Regions from separate parts of the Janthinobacterium algoris genome, predicted to be linked through region 2. Evidence: predicted binding sites of a transcription regulator. Region 2 holds the regulator's gene; the other holds the start of a gene.
The links. Region 2 encodes FNR, which switches genes on or off when oxygen is low (the NO sensors DNR and NnrR bind a similar motif). Its sites were predicted from a motif close to TTGATNNNNATCAA; they were not measured.

Region 1 (7,342 bases), on a different contig from region 2:
AAGACGACGACCCTGCCCCGCGAAAAGCGGCCCCATCATTTGCGAATGATTCTCGTTTGCGTTATTATGTCAGCCTTCCTTCTTCCCCGCCATGCCTGACGCCCTGCTTGGTGGCGCCATCGAAAGCCGCTTCATGACGACCTCCTCCCTTCCACAACCCCAGCTGCGCGCCAGCGCCGACGAGGCGCCGGAAACCCTCCGGCAGCGTCTGTTTGCCGCCCCGCAACAACGGCGCTGGCATTGGAGTTGGAAGCAGGTGTGGTTTCAATTGCATTGGTTCATCGGCATCACGGCCGGCACGGTGCTGGTGATCATCGGCTTGAGCGGCGCCACCCTGGCCTTCAAGGAGGAATTGCTCGATGTCATGAACCCCGGCGTGCGCGATGTGCCCGTGGAAACACGCGCGCCGCTGACGCCGGCCCAGTTGGCCAGCATCGCCGCATCGGAACACGGCCAGCGCGTGGCGTCCATCACCGTGTATGCACAGGCGGGCGCTGCTCCCCGGCTGTTCTTCGCGCCGAAGAACGGCCAGCGGCGTGGCGAGTCCATTTATGTGCAACCGTACACGGGCGCCACCCAGCCGGCGCTGGCGGGGGAGGGATTTTTCGAGTGGACGGAATCATTGCACCGCTGGCTGCTGCTGCCCCGCGATCCGGGCCGGCAAGTGGCGGGCGCGCTGGCCCTGTGCCTGCTGGGCCTGGCACTGTCGGGCCTGTATCTGCGCTGGCCCCGCCGCCCGCTGGACTGGCGCACCTGGCTGACTGTCGACCCGGCCCTGAAAGGCCGCTCCTTCCTGTGGAATTTGCACGCCGTGGCCGGCACCTGGTGCCTGCTCGTCTACGTGGCCCTGACCCTGACGGGCATTTACTGGAGCTATGACGTGGTGCGCGACAATATCGACGCCTGGGCCGGCAAGCCGCCTAGAGTGGCGCAGGTGCCGGGTAAAAAAGGCCAGGCCAAGGAGAAGGCGCCGGCCGTCGACCTCAGCCTGGCCTGGAGCAGCTTCCAGCAGCACGCCCCCGGCTGGACCCTGGCCAGCGTGCGCCTGCCCACGCGCGCCGGCGAAGCCGTGCAATTCACCTGGCTGGCCAGCGATGCGCCGCACGAGCGGGCGCGCAGCCGCATGCGCATTGCACCGGCCAACGGCACGGTCACGGAAAACGAACCGTACAAACAGCAGGGACTGGGGACGCGCCTCGTCAACATCATTTATCCGCTACACATGGGCACGTATTTCGGCTTGCCGGGCCGCATCATCGTCACCGTGGCCAGCCTGGGCCTGCCCCTGTTCGCCATCACGGGCTGGATGTTGTACCTGGGCCGCCGCAAGGCAAAACGGGCTGTGCAGGCACAGCGCGCCATGCTGGGCGCCGGTACGCCAGGCAAGACGGGCACGGGCTTGCCGACCCTGGTGGCCTACGCCAGCCAGTCGGGCCAGGCCGAACGCCTGGCGCTGGAAAGCGCGCGCGCCCTGCAGCAGGCGGGCGTGGCCGTCGATGTGCAGTCGCTGGACCGGTTTGATCCCGCGCAATTGCGCGAGTATGAACGGGCCCTGATCGTCGCCAGCACCTTTGGCGAAGGCGAAGCGCCGGACGGCACGCGCCGCTTCGCGCGCCTGTTGCAGCAGACGGCGGGCACGCCGCTGGCAAGCCTGGAAGTGGGCGTGCTGGCACTGGGCGACCGCCACTACAGCGACTTCTGCTGCTTTGGCCATGCGCTGGAGCGCCAATTGCGCGCGCTGGGCGCCACGCCCCTGTTCCCCCTGATCGAAGTGGACAAGCACGACCCAGCCGCCCTGGCCGACTGGTCGCAGGCATTGGCCCGCTGCAGCGGCAGCGCCATCGACGCCATCGGCGTGCAGGAAGAAGCGTCATATGCCGAATGGCGTTTGCTGCGCCGCGTGCTGCTCAACCCGGGCAGCCTGGGCGGCGAGCTGCATGAAATCACGTTGACGGGCCCGGCCGATGCCACCTGGGAAGCGGGCGCGCTGGCCGAAATCATCGGGTGCAACGCGGACGGCAGCGATGGCGACGCGCAGGGTGCGCAAAGTGCTGGGCCAGAAGGATCTCGACGCCCTGCTGGCGGCCGGACGCTACCGCCGCGACGTGTATTGATCTACATCAGTCCGCCCCCGGCGCCGCCCGGCTATGTGGGCAAGCGCACAGTCAGCGCCAGCCATCGGACTACAGTGGGGACATCGCGGCACGATTGCCGCTCCACTCACTGTCTGCGAGGCTAGCCATGAAAAACCCCTGGATGAGCATGTACCTGAGCGCGGCCAACCGCATCGCCAACACGGCGCGCGGTCACGCCACGGCCGCCGTCAAGCGCGAAGCGGCAAAGAATACGCGGCAATTGACGCAAGTGTGGTTCGACTCTTTCCTGCCCGCAGCAGGCAAGCCACGGCGCAGCCGCAAGGCGAAATAGGCGCAGTCACGAGCGGTATCTGGTGCGGTGCATCACAGCAATAAGTTGAAGTTACGACCAGGTGAGCTAAACTGCAAGCATGGTAGTAAAGATATGCGTACGCGATTGAAGTGACCGGCAGGCGCCGCATCCCCGCGCCGCCACCGGCTCATCAGGAGACGACCATGTTGACGCTTAAAGTACTGGCCTGCCTTGCCTTGTCGGCCTTGCTGCTCGCTCCCCTCGTGCTGAGGGATGCCATGCAGTTGTCGGCCGGCCAGCAATTGCAGGTACCCAATGTCGATGCGCACGCCATGTGGAGCCATTGGCCCAAGCAATAAGCAAGACAAGACGCGCAGCTGAGAAAACACCGCTGACTGCGTTGCTTTGACTTGCCGTACTAGCGTACTGTCTGCGTCAAAGACGCCTTGCCAACGGCGTTTTTCAGCGGCGCTTGCTAGTGGCATTCACCGTCAAGAACCGCTTTATTGCAGAGTGGAAATTTGTTCCTCTATCCATTTGTTTTTGTCTTGTTTCCCTCGCCCTCTTCACCATATTTTTGATCCAGGTCATGGATTTGAAGTGTCGCTGCGCCCACACTGGAACAGTCCGCTTCGCATCGGGACGGACTTAACCGGGAGCATCGGCATGGGTAAATCGGACTGGAAGGATGAGATGGCGCTGGGCGTTCCCGCCATCGACGAGGCGCATGAGGCACTGTTTCAAGAGCTGGCGCGGCTGGGACAGTTGAGTGACCAGCATTTCAGCGTGGCATTTCGCGAGCTGATTGCGGCCGTCGAACGCGATTTCCGCGAGGAAGAAGATTTGATGGAAGAAATCTCCTTTCCCTCGCTGGCCAACCACCGCGAACAGCATGCGCGCGTGCTCAGCGGTTTGCACCATGCCTGGGCCGCCGTCGATGAAGGCGACCTGGAGCAGGGACGCCTTGCGCTCTCGCTCTTGCCGCAATGGCTGATCTTTCACCAGGCCACCATGGACCTGGCCCTGGCGGCGGCCCTGGAGTTGGTGCAGCGCCAACCGAACTAACGTCTACAGCAGCAGCACCGTGGCTAGCTCGGGCAAGACCACGCGGTAATGTCCCGGGTATTTGTCTTCGCCATCGAAAATCTTGCAAAACACGGGCTGGCTGATGTCGTTGACGGCTGGCTCGTTCATGGGCAAGGTGGCGATCAGTTGCTCGCCATCCATCAACCGCAAGGCGCTGCCCCGTTCGGCCGCGCAAAAGGCCAGCGATTGCACATCGTTGGCAAACGGCCGCTTGTACCACGGCGTGATGGCCCGCACGGCGCGCCGGGCGTCGCGCAGGACTTGCCCCACGCGCGTGACATTCCACGCATCGCGCGCCACGGACGGCTGGAGGACGATATTTGCCGTCAGCTCGCCCCTGCCCTTGTTCACCAGAAAAGTGCCATCTTGCGCGGCAATGTCATCGTTGAGCGGCACGACAAACACGCCGCCGTCGGACACCTTGATCGGCACGGGGGCGCCATTGCCTTGCAAGGCCACCCGCACATCGTCGATGGTGGCGCTCAGCTTGGCCGGAATCAGGCGCAGTGCCATGACCACGCTGCCGCTCGACACTTGCCACACCTTCCTGGCAGTCAGATAACTCTCGCGGTAAGCCGTGAAACGTATGCGCGGCGCCTTGGCGTCGCTGTTGGCCGTAATCGTCACCGTTTGCGATGGCGAGGCGTCCTGCGCTGGCGCAGCGGGGGTGGCAGGCGCAAGGGGCGACGGCACAAGGGGTGGCAACACAACAGCGGCGGCGGGCGGCACGCTGGCGCTTTGCAGCGGCGCGGGAACAGCCGGCGGCGGCGCGTGTTCCTGGGCCCGGCCCAGCGACACGACACACAACCATCCGGCACAAGCGATCCATGTACGCATGCATTTCTTTCAATGTGGAAAATATTTTATCAGCGCCTGCATTATCGCAGAAGGTCAGCCTGCGCGCCGCTCCTGGCCTGCCGCACTCTATTGGTGCGCACGCCGATGGCATGGCGCGCGGCGGCAATGCACCATTGCAAGACACGATCCTGTACGACCGCATCGAGGTCGTACGCGGCGCCACCGGCCTGATGGGCGGCACGGGCGACCCGTCAGCCACCATCAACATGATACGCAAGCGGCCGACGAAAGAATTCCAAGCCAGCGCCGGACTCATCATGGGCCGCTGGGACGACCAGCGCGTCGAGGCCGACCTTTCCACGCCGCTGAACGCGGAGGGCAGCGTGCGTGCGCGCACGGCCCTGGCCTGGCAAAAACGCGATCCCTACCTGGATATGTATCACGAACGCAAGACCGTCGGCATGCTCATCGTCGAGGCGGACTTGCGTCCCGGCACCCTGCTGATAGCCGGAGTCGACTTCCAGGACAACCAGCCCACGGGCGCCACCTGGGGCGCCGTGCCCTACTGGAACGCGGACGGCAGCCTGGCCAACTTGCCGCGCAACACCAGCTGGACGGCGCCCTGGAGCAGCTGGGCCAACAAGCAGCCACGGTGTTCACCTCGGTGTACCAGCGCCTGCCCGGCAACTGGAATCTGCACCTGGGCTATGCGCGCACGGAAAGCACGAACCGCACCACTGTTCTCCATGCGGGCAAAGGTTATCCCGATCCAGCCACGGGCAAAGGCATGGAACTGTGGACGGCGCCTGGGGTGCAGGCGAAATGAACAGCGACAATTTCGACATTTACGCTAGCGGGCCATTTACCTTGCTGGGACGCAAGCACACGGCCATCGTCGGCTGGAATGGCAATAACGGCCAGGAGCGTTCCATCGGCGGCAAGGAAAAAATCAATTACTCGAAATTCATCCCCGATTACCGCAGCTGGACGGGCAACATCCCCCGCCCCGTGTTTTACCCGGACGGCTCGCACACGGAAACCGTGACACGCCTGACGGGCGGCTATGTGGCCACGCGCCTGAGCCTGGCCGACCCGCTACACGTGATCGTCGGCGCGCGCAGCAGTACTTACCGCACGGACACGCGCAACTACAACACGCAAGGTGTATACACGGGCAGCGGCGACTTCGTGGAAACGCGCAATGAAGTCACGCCGTACGTGGGCGCCGTGTTCGATATCAACAAGCAATATTCGGCCTACGCCAGCTTCACGCAGCTGTTTAACCCGCAATCGAGCAAGGACCGCAACAACAAGTTCCTGGCGCCGGAAACGGGCAACAATGCGGAACTGGGCATCAAGGGCGAATTTTATGAAGGCAAGCTGAACGCGTCGGTCGCCCTGTTCCACACGAAGAAAAAGAATCTGGCGGAACTGGACCGCAGCGTGCCGCCCGGCTTTTTGCTGCCCGACGGCGGCCAGGCCATGGTGGCGAATGGCGCCGGCGTGACAGCCAAGGGCGTCGAGTTCGACGTTTCCGGCCAGTTGTCGCCCGCCTGGGAAGCCAGCGGCGGCTATACCTATCTGCACGCGGCCGAGGCCGATGGCCGCCGCGCCGCCACCACGCAGCCGCGCCATTTGCTGCGCCTGGCCACCAGCTACCGCTTCGACGGCCGTCTGGCAGGTCTGAAAGCGGGCGCCAGCATGACGGCGCAAAGCGCCATCTACAGCGAATCGTGGTACGGCCGCCCGCCGTCAAGCGAGATGACGAATATCCCGCAAGCGGGCTATACGCTGGTCAACGCCATGGCCAGCTATGCGCTCAACAAGCATGCCAGCGTGCAGTTGAACGTCAACAACCTGCTCGACAAGCAATACTACCGCAACGTGGGCTTCTTCGACGGCGTATTCTGGGGCGAACCGCGCAACATCAGCCTGGCCGTGCGCACGACGTTTTAAGAGCCTATCCCAGTAGTGAGCGTCTTCTGCTGCCAGTTCATCAGGAGCGCGGACAAGGCGTGAGGAGGACGCGTGGCGAGCCACGCGACGACGATCAACGCAGTCCCCGCTTCTGAGGGGCGCCAGCAGGGGATGTATTCATCTACTGGAATAGGCTCTAAGAACGTGTTCACAATCTATCCGAATAGCCGGATAATGGCGGGATGAGAAAACCTTACGCCAGCGACATCAGTCGAGAAAAGTTTGAAGAAATCCTACCGCTGCTGCAAAGCGTGAGGAAACGCACGAAACCGACCACGGTGGACTTGTACGAAGTGTTCTGCGCGGTGCTATATCTGCTGCGCAGTGGCTGCCAGTGGAGGATGCTACCAAGGGATTTTCCGAAATGGAGGACGGTGCATTCGTACTTTGCCAAATGGAGCGAGCCCGACCAGCACGGTATCAGCGTGCTGGAACGGGCATTAAAAAAATCAGGTTGGCGCGGCCCGCGAGAGACTGGAGCGCAGCGCCAAGCCGACGCTGTTGATCGTTGACGCACAAAGCGTGAAAAATACCGACACGGCCGGTAGCAAGGGTTACGACGCGGGCAAAAAGGTTTCAGGCATCAAGCGCCACATCGGTGTGGACACACAGGGGCTACCCCATGCCATTGCCGTGACGACGGCCGAGGTGACGGACCGCAAAGGAGCACTGCAGGCGATGCAGCGTTGCAAAGGCAGCCTGGATAAAGTGCAAAGCGTGCTGGCCGACAGCGGTTATGTGGGCCAGCCCTTTGCCCAAGGTGTGCAGGAAACCTTGGGCGAGGCGGTCACGGTGCAGATTGCCAAACGCAGTGAATTGCACAAGTTCGCAGTGATACCCAAGCGCTGGGTGGTCGAGCGCAGCTTCGCCTGGTTGGAAAAAAACAGGCGACTGTGGAAAAACTGCGAACGATGGCTTAACACCAGCTTGCAGTTCATCCACCTGGCTTTCCTGGCGATGCTGCTCAGGAGATCATGAACAAGTTCTAAGCGCGGCCATCACACTGCCGCGCTGCGCCAGTGTGCGGGCGCCGGCAGGGTGAAGCCATCGAGCAAAGGACCGCCGACGGGCGCCAACACGGCGGCGGTGACGT
Region 2 (7,342 bases):
CTGTACATCGCGGCAATGTGGATCGCCGGCGTGATGCAGGGCCTGATGTGGCGCGCGGTCAATCCGGACGGCACCCTGACCTACACCTTTGTCGAAAGCGTGAAAGCAACATATCCGTACTACGTGGTACGCGTGGCCGGTGGCCTGCTGTACCTGTCGGGTATGTGCATCATGGGCTACAACACCTGGATGACCTTGCGCGGCAGCAAACTCCCCGTCGCCCGCATTCCGGAACTGAACGCGGCGCACGCCTGATAGGAGCAAAAGCAAATGAAATTTTCACATGCATGGATTGAGAGAAACCCCTGGCTGCTGATCGCCCTGGTCACGGTGGTGATCAGCATCGGCGGCGCCGTCGAAATCATTCCCCTGTTCTTCCAGAAGAGCACGACGGAACCGGTCGCCGGCCTGAAGCCGTATTCGCCGCTGCGCCTGGCGGGCCGCGACATTTACGTGCGCGAAGGCTGCTACAACTGCCACTCGCAGATGGTACGTCCGCTGCGCGCGGAAACGGAACGCTATGGCCACTATTCGGTCGCTGGCGAGTTCGTGTATGACCGTCCGTTCCAGTGGGGTTCCAAGCGTACGGGGCCGGACCTGGCCCGCGTGGGCGCCCGCTACAGCGATGAATGGCACCGCACGCACTTGAACAACCCGCGCGACGTGGTGCCCGAGTCGAATATGCCGGCCTACCCATGGCTGGCGAAGACCAAGCTGGTGCCTGACGACATCATGCCGAAGATGCGCGCCCTGCAACGCCTGGGACAGCCGTACAGCGATGCGGAAATCACCGCCGGCCCGGCGCAGCTGCAGGACAAGACGGAAGAAGACGCCCTGGTCGCCTATCTGCAAGGCCTCGGTACATTAATCAAAACAAGGAATTAGCATGGCAATCGAAAACCTGTTTGACAGCGCCAGCAGCGTCATGACGGTGGTTTCCTTTACGACGTTCGTAGGCATCCTGTGGTGGACGTTCAGCCGCAGCAACAGCGACTTCGACGCGGCGGCACGCCTGCCGTTCGCCGATGACGCATTGGACTATCCGGCCGAGGCCGAGATGAGCGTGGCAAAGGAGCGCAACCATGGCTGACTTTACCAATGGCTTCTGGAATATCTACATTATCGTGCTGTCCTTGCTGGGCATCATCGGCTGCGGCGTGCTGCTGTACTCGCAGTCGAAAATCAAAGTGGTCGACGGCGCCCCTGCCGACGGCACCACGGGCCACGTCTGGGACGAGGACTTGAAGGAACTCAACACGCCAATGCCGCGCTGGTGGATGTGGTTGTTCTACATCACCATCGTCTTCGCCCTGGCGTATCTGTTCCTGTATCCGGGCCTGGGCAACTATGCCGGCAGCCTGGGCTGGAAATCGACTGGCCAGTACGAGGAAGAGCTGAAGAAGGCGGAAGCCGACTACGGCCCCCTGTTCAACAAGTACCTGAGCCAGGACTTGAAGACGGTGGCCGCCGATCCGCAGGCGCAAGCCATCGGCCAGCGTTTGTTCCTGACTTACTGCGCGCAATGCCACGGTTCGGATGCGCGCGGCAACAAGGGCTTCCCCAACCTGACCGACAAGGACTGGCTGTATGGCGGCGAACCTGACATCATCAAGACCACCATCCTGCACGGCCGCAATGGGCAGATGCCACCGATGGGCGCCGCCCTGGGCTCCGAAAAGGATGTCGAGAACGTGGCCCACTATGTGCTGAGCCTGTCCGGTTCCACCTCGGATCCCGTCAAGTCGGTGTTGGGCAAAGCCAAGTTCGGCGCCTGCATGGCCTGTCATGGCGCCGATGCGAAGGGCAACCCGATGCTGGGTTCGCCGAATCTGACGGACAAGATCTGGCTGTATGGCGGCAGTGCCGATACCATCATGGAAACCGTACGCAAGGGACGCAGCAACACCATGCCGGCCTTCAGCGATTTCCTCGGCGAGTCCAAGGTACACGTGCTGTCGGCCTATGTCTGGAGCCTGTCGAATCCCCAGACGCCCGTGAAATGATGTAATGGAACCTCAAGTCATCAAGATGTATGCGGCCCGCGAGCAAATCTACCCTCGCGAGGCCAAAGGACGCTACGCTACCTGGCGATGGGTATGCGTATGGCTTACCCAGCTGGCGTTCTACGGCTTGCCGTGGTTGACCTGGAATGGCAGGCAAGCCCTGCTGTTCGATTTGACCACGCGCAAGTTCTACATTTTCGGCGTCGTGCTGTGGCCCCAGGATTTCATCTATCTGGCGGCCCTGCTGATCATCTGTGCGTATTTGTTGTTCCTCGTCACGGCCATTGCCGGGCGGGTGTGGTGCGGGTTCTCTTGCCCGCAAACGGTATACACGGAAATCTTCCTGTGGGTCGAACGCCGCATCGAAGGCACGCGCAGCGCGCGCATGGCCCTCGACAAGCAGGGTCCCTCCGTGCGCAAGGCCTTCAAGAAGACGGCCAAGCACCTGGTGTGGGGCGCCATCGCCCTGTGGACGGGCTTTACCTTTGTCGGCTACTTCACGCCGATCAAGGAACTGGCGCAGGCGGTGACCACCTTGAATTTCGGTCCCTGGGAATGGTTCTGGGTCTTGTTCTACAGCCTGGCAACCTACGGCAACGCGGGCTGGCTGCGCGAGCAGGTGTGCAAATACATGTGCCCCTACGCACGCTTCCAGAGCGCCATGTTCGACCAGGACACGCTGATCATCACCTACGATACCAAGCGCGGCGAACCGCGTGGCGCCATGAGCAAGAAGGCCGGCAACAACGACAAGCTGGGCGATTGCATCGACTGCACCCTGTGCGTGCAGGTGTGTCCGACCGGCATCGATATCCGTAACGGCCTGCAGTATGAATGCATCGGTTGCGCCGCCTGCGTCGATGCCTGCAACAGCGTGATGGACAAAGTCGAGCGGCCACGGGGCTTGATACGCTACAGTACCGACCATGCGATGGAAAACAACTTCAATTCGAAGCAGATACGCCAGCGCGCCATGCGCCCGCGCGTGCTGATCTACACTTCCATCCTGGCTTTGATCATCATCGCCGTGTGTACTTCGCTGGCCTTGCGCACGCCCCTGAAAATGGACGTGATCCGCGACCGCGGTTCGATGGGACGCGAAGTGGAAGACGGCATGATCGAAAACGTCTACCGCCTGCAGATCATGAACACCTCGGAGCAAAGCCAGCATTTTAAAATCAGCGTCTCCGGCTTGCCGGGCCTGACCTTGCTGACGCGCGAAGAAGTGATGTTGCAGCCGACGGAAACGCTGGGCTGGCCGATCCGCCTGCGCGTGCCGCACGGGGTCGGCGAAAAGGGCTCGAACAAGATTGCGATCGAATTGCACTCGCTGGACGACCCATCGCTGCATGTACGTGAAAGCGCGGTATTCATCGTGCCGCGCTAATGTAGGAAGGCCAGTCCCCGCATGGGGACTGGCTGATCAAACAGGAGAAATATCATGTCCGACAGTCTCAAGCTGCAAGCACCCGTTGCACCGTGGTACAAGCATCGCTGGCCTTGGCTGCTGATGATCGGCCCAGGCCTGTCCGTGGTCGTCGGCAGCTTCATGGGCTATATCGCGTTTACGCAGCCCGATGCGCTGGTGGTGGGCGACTATTACAAGCAGGGCAAGGCAATCAACCAGGATTTGAAGCGCGACACGATCGCCAGCAACCTGGCAATGGATACCAGCTTATCCTATGATGTGGCGCACGCGCGCCTCAGTGGTTCCGTGCACAGCTTCGGCAAGGCTTACCAGGGTCCGCTGCAGCTGCATCTGGCGCATGCGACCTTGCCGGAAAAGGATATCAAGCTGCTGGTGCAGCCCGATGCGGCCGGCAACTTCTCGGTAGCGCTGCCGATGCTTGAGCGCAGCCGCTGGCAAGTGCTGGTGGAAAACGATAAACGCGAGTGGCGCCTGTCCGGCATCTGGACCTGGCCCCTGCAGCGCAGCATCGCGCTGCATGCTGACGCAGAGCTGTAAAGCTTACTTGCAGACGTCGGTACCAGCCGTAATGGCTTTCAACTTGGCGGGCTGCAAGATTTCAATTTCTCGATTCGAGACGCGCAGCCAGCCTTCCTTCTTGAACTTCGACAGCAGACGGCTGACGCTCTCGATGGTCAGCCCCAGGTAATTGCCAATTTCCTCGCGCGACATGCGCAACTGAAATTTGCTGGCCGAATAGCCGCGCGCTTCATAGCGTGAGGCCAGGTTGACGATAAAGGCGGCAAAACGCTGCGTCGCCTGCATATTACCCAGCAACAGCATCACGCTTTGCTCGCGCGTGATTTCCTGGCTCATCATGCGGTGGAAATGGCGCAACAGGGTCGGCATATTGCCCAGCAATTGTTCCAGGCTGGAAAACGGTATTTCACAGACTTCGCTGTCTTCCAGCGCCACGGCATTACAGTGGTGGCGGTCGGCGCTGATGGCGTCCATGCCCAGCAGTTCGCCGGCCATCTGGAAACCCGTCACCTGCTCTTCGCCACCCGGATTGATCTGGTACGTCTTGAAGTGCCCCAGGCGGATCGCATACAGGTTCTGGAACGAGTCGCCGATGCGGAACAGCGAGGCGCCGCGCACGATCTTGCGGCGGCGGCCGATGATCTGGTCCAGCCTGTCCATATCGCCCACATCGAGACCCATCGGCAGGCACAATTGATGCATGCTGCAGGTCGAGCATCGCGCACGCAACGCTTCCACGTTCACTATGGGCAAGGTGGGAGTGAGTAGCGCTTCAGTCATGTTAATACCTTTTAGAAAATGCAATAACAAGTTTACTGCATACACGGTTGCCGTGTGCCAATTTCACCGCAATTGCGCTGAATAAACGACGTTCTGACTTTAATTATATGGCAACATCGTCAAAAGCCCATGCGGGGAGGGCAATTTGCGCCGCGCCGCTTGCCAAGCTCGGGTATTGATAGGAAAATTCCTGACAGCATTATCTGCCGCCTGTGCCGCCCGGTACTGAAAAGGAAATCATGAAGCCTCTCGGCATTAAAGCAAAAGTCGCGCTAGCCACCAGCCTGACCTCGATCGCCATGATCGCGCTGGTCACCATGATCCAGGTGCAGCACATGCGCGCCGACTTCACCAAAGTGCTGCTGAGCCAGCAATCAGCCCTGATCACCCGCACCGCTGCCGAGCTCGACGACAAGCTGGGCATGCTGCTGCAGATCGTCGCGCTGACGGCCAGGCAGCAGCCGCCGGAATTGATCGCCCAGCCCGCCCAATTGCGCGAATACTATGCGCGCCGCGCGATGCTGGTGCTGTTCGACGACGTGCTGGTGCTCGATGCGCAAGGCGCCATCGTGGCCGACATGCCGCGGGTCGCGGGACGCGCCGGCATCAACGTCGGCGAGCGCGAATACTTCCAAACCGTCGTGCGCACGCGCCAGCCCATGATCACCGAGCCGATGCTGGGCAAATCAAGCGGCATGCCCATCGTGCAGATGGTGGCGCCCGTGCTCACCGCCGATGGCCAGGTGGCCGGCGTGGTGATTGGCGTGCTGCGCCTGTACAAGGATAACCTGCTGGGACGCCTGCGCTCGGAAAAGATCAGCAAGAGCGGCTATTACTTCATCCTCACGCGCGGCGCCGTGCCGCGCTACGTGCTGCATCCCGACACCAGCCGTTTGCTGCAGCCGCGCCAGCCGAACGCCAACCTGACGACCACGCAGTTGCTGAAGGAAGATGGCGAAGGCAGCATGGTCAGCACCAACAACCGCGGCATCACGGCCGTCAACAGCTTCAAGCGCCTGAAATCCGTGAACTGGCTGCTGGGTGCCTCGCTGCCCGTCGAGGATGCCTTCGAACCCTTCGATGGCGTACTGTACCGGCTGGTACTGTGGAGCATCCTCGCTTCGCTGCTGGCTGCTTTTGTTCTGGGCTGGGTCACCGTGCGCCTGCTGTCGCCGCTGGTACGCCTGCGCGACACCCTGCTGGCCCTGCGCACCAGCGGCAACCGCTTCACTCCCGTGCCGGTGCAGCAGCGCGACGAGATCGGCGAACTGACGGAAGCGTTCAACGGCCTGATGAGCGAACGCGACCGCCTGCAGCAGGAGCTCGAATCGCGCGCGGCAGAGCTGGAACAGGAGCGTGACCGGGCCGAGGCGGCCAACCGCGCGAAGAGCGATTTCGTGGCCAACATGAGCCATGAAATCCGCACGCCCCTGAATGCCGTGCTGGGCATGGTGTACTTGCTGGGCAATACCAAGCTCGATACGGAACAGCGCAAGTATCTGACCATGGTGCGCGTGGCGGGCCAGTCGCTGCTGGGCATCCTCAACGACGTGCTCGATTATTCGAAGATCGAGGCGCGCCGCATGGAATTGTCGCCCGTCGAATTCGATCTCGACGAAGTCATGAATACCCTGGCCACGACGATGACCATGAATGCGGGCGAAAAGGAGCTGGAACTGGCCATCGCCGTCGAACCCGACGTGCCGCGGCGCCTGGTAGGCGACGCCCAGCGCCTGCAGCAGATTCTCGTCAACCTGGCCGGCAATGCCATCAAGTTCACCGAGAGCGGCGAAGTGGTGGTGGCCGTCAGTCTGGCCGAGAGCGAAAACGGGCGCGCCTGGCTGCGCTTCGAAGTGCGCGACACGGGCATCGGCATGACGGAGCTGCAGCAACAGCAGCTGTTTTCCGCGTTTTCACAGGGCGACCAGAGCATCACGCGGCGCTTCGGCGGCACGGGCCTGGGCCTGGCCATCAGCAAGCAGCTGATCCACATGATGGGCGGCGACATCGCCGTCGCCAGCAGCGAAGGCAAGGGCAGCCGCTTCTGGTTCAGCGTGCCGTTCGACATGCTGGCGCAGCCGGCCGAAACGCGGCGCACGCCGGCCTTGGGCCAGCTGCGCCTGCTGGTGGCCGACGATAACCGCACCACCCGCGAACTGATCGTCAAGCTGATCGAGGCGTGGGGCTGGCTGGCCGACGAAGTGGACTCCGGCTTTGCCGCCATCGAACTGTACCGCGAACGCCTGGCGCAGCAGCAACCCTACGACGTGGTGCTGGCAGACTGGCACATGCCCGTCATGGACGGCCTGGCCACGGCCAAGGCCATTCGCCAGGCGGCCATCGGCCAACGCCAGCCCATCGTGGTCATGGTCAACGCCTTCGCGCGCAATCACCTGGAGGAAATTTCCAGCGCCGCCGAGGCCGATGTCGTGCTGATGAAGCCGATCACGGGATCGAGCCTGTTCGATGCCCTGCACCAGGCGCTGATCACCAAGAACGACGGCGGCGAGCAGCGCATCTTGCACCAGCCGCTGGGCACGGAGCTGGCCGGCGCGCATTTCCTGCTGGTGGAAGACAATCATTTGAACCAGGCCGTGGCGCGCGGCATCCT

Region 1: ACQ4W7_RS08430 (bacteriohemerythrin) is a predicted target of FNR. The motif match lies at 2,966-2,979, and genes of this name have one in related genera.

What each region holds. Positions count from the first base shown of each region.
Region 1 is NZ_JBNYXZ010000004.1:345,666-353,007, forward strand. It holds gene ACQ4W7_RS08415 (PepSY-associated TM helix domain-containing protein) at 134-2,239, shown strand; gene ACQ4W7_RS08420 (hypothetical protein) at 2,242-2,427, shown strand; gene ACQ4W7_RS08425 (hypothetical protein) at 2,592-2,747, shown strand; gene ACQ4W7_RS08430 (bacteriohemerythrin) at 3,055-3,453, shown strand; gene ACQ4W7_RS08435 (hypothetical protein) at 3,457-4,311, opposite strand; gene ACQ4W7_RS08440 (TonB-dependent siderophore receptor) at 4,302-5,126, shown strand; gene ACQ4W7_RS08445 (TonB-dependent siderophore receptor) at 5,095-6,228, shown strand; one part of gene ACQ4W7_RS08450 (IS5 family transposase) at 6,432-6,694, shown strand; one part of gene ACQ4W7_RS08450 (IS5 family transposase) at 6,693-7,227, shown strand; gene ACQ4W7_RS08455 (nucleotidyltransferase domain-containing protein) at 7,248-7,342, opposite strand, start outside.
Region 2 is NZ_JBNYXZ010000003.1:58,613-65,954, forward strand. It holds gene ccoN (cytochrome-c oxidase, cbb3-type subunit I) at 1-255, shown strand, start outside; gene ccoO (cytochrome-c oxidase, cbb3-type subunit II) at 271-885, shown strand; gene ACQ4W7_RS05215 (cbb3-type cytochrome oxidase subunit 3) at 887-1,090, shown strand; gene ccoP (cytochrome-c oxidase, cbb3-type subunit III) at 1,083-2,003, shown strand; gene ccoG (cytochrome c oxidase accessory protein CcoG) at 2,008-3,390, shown strand; gene ACQ4W7_RS05230 (FixH family protein) at 3,445-3,969, shown strand; gene fnr (fumarate/nitrate reduction transcriptional regulator Fnr) at 3,973-4,731, opposite strand; gene ACQ4W7_RS05240 (response regulator) at 4,971-7,342, shown strand, end outside.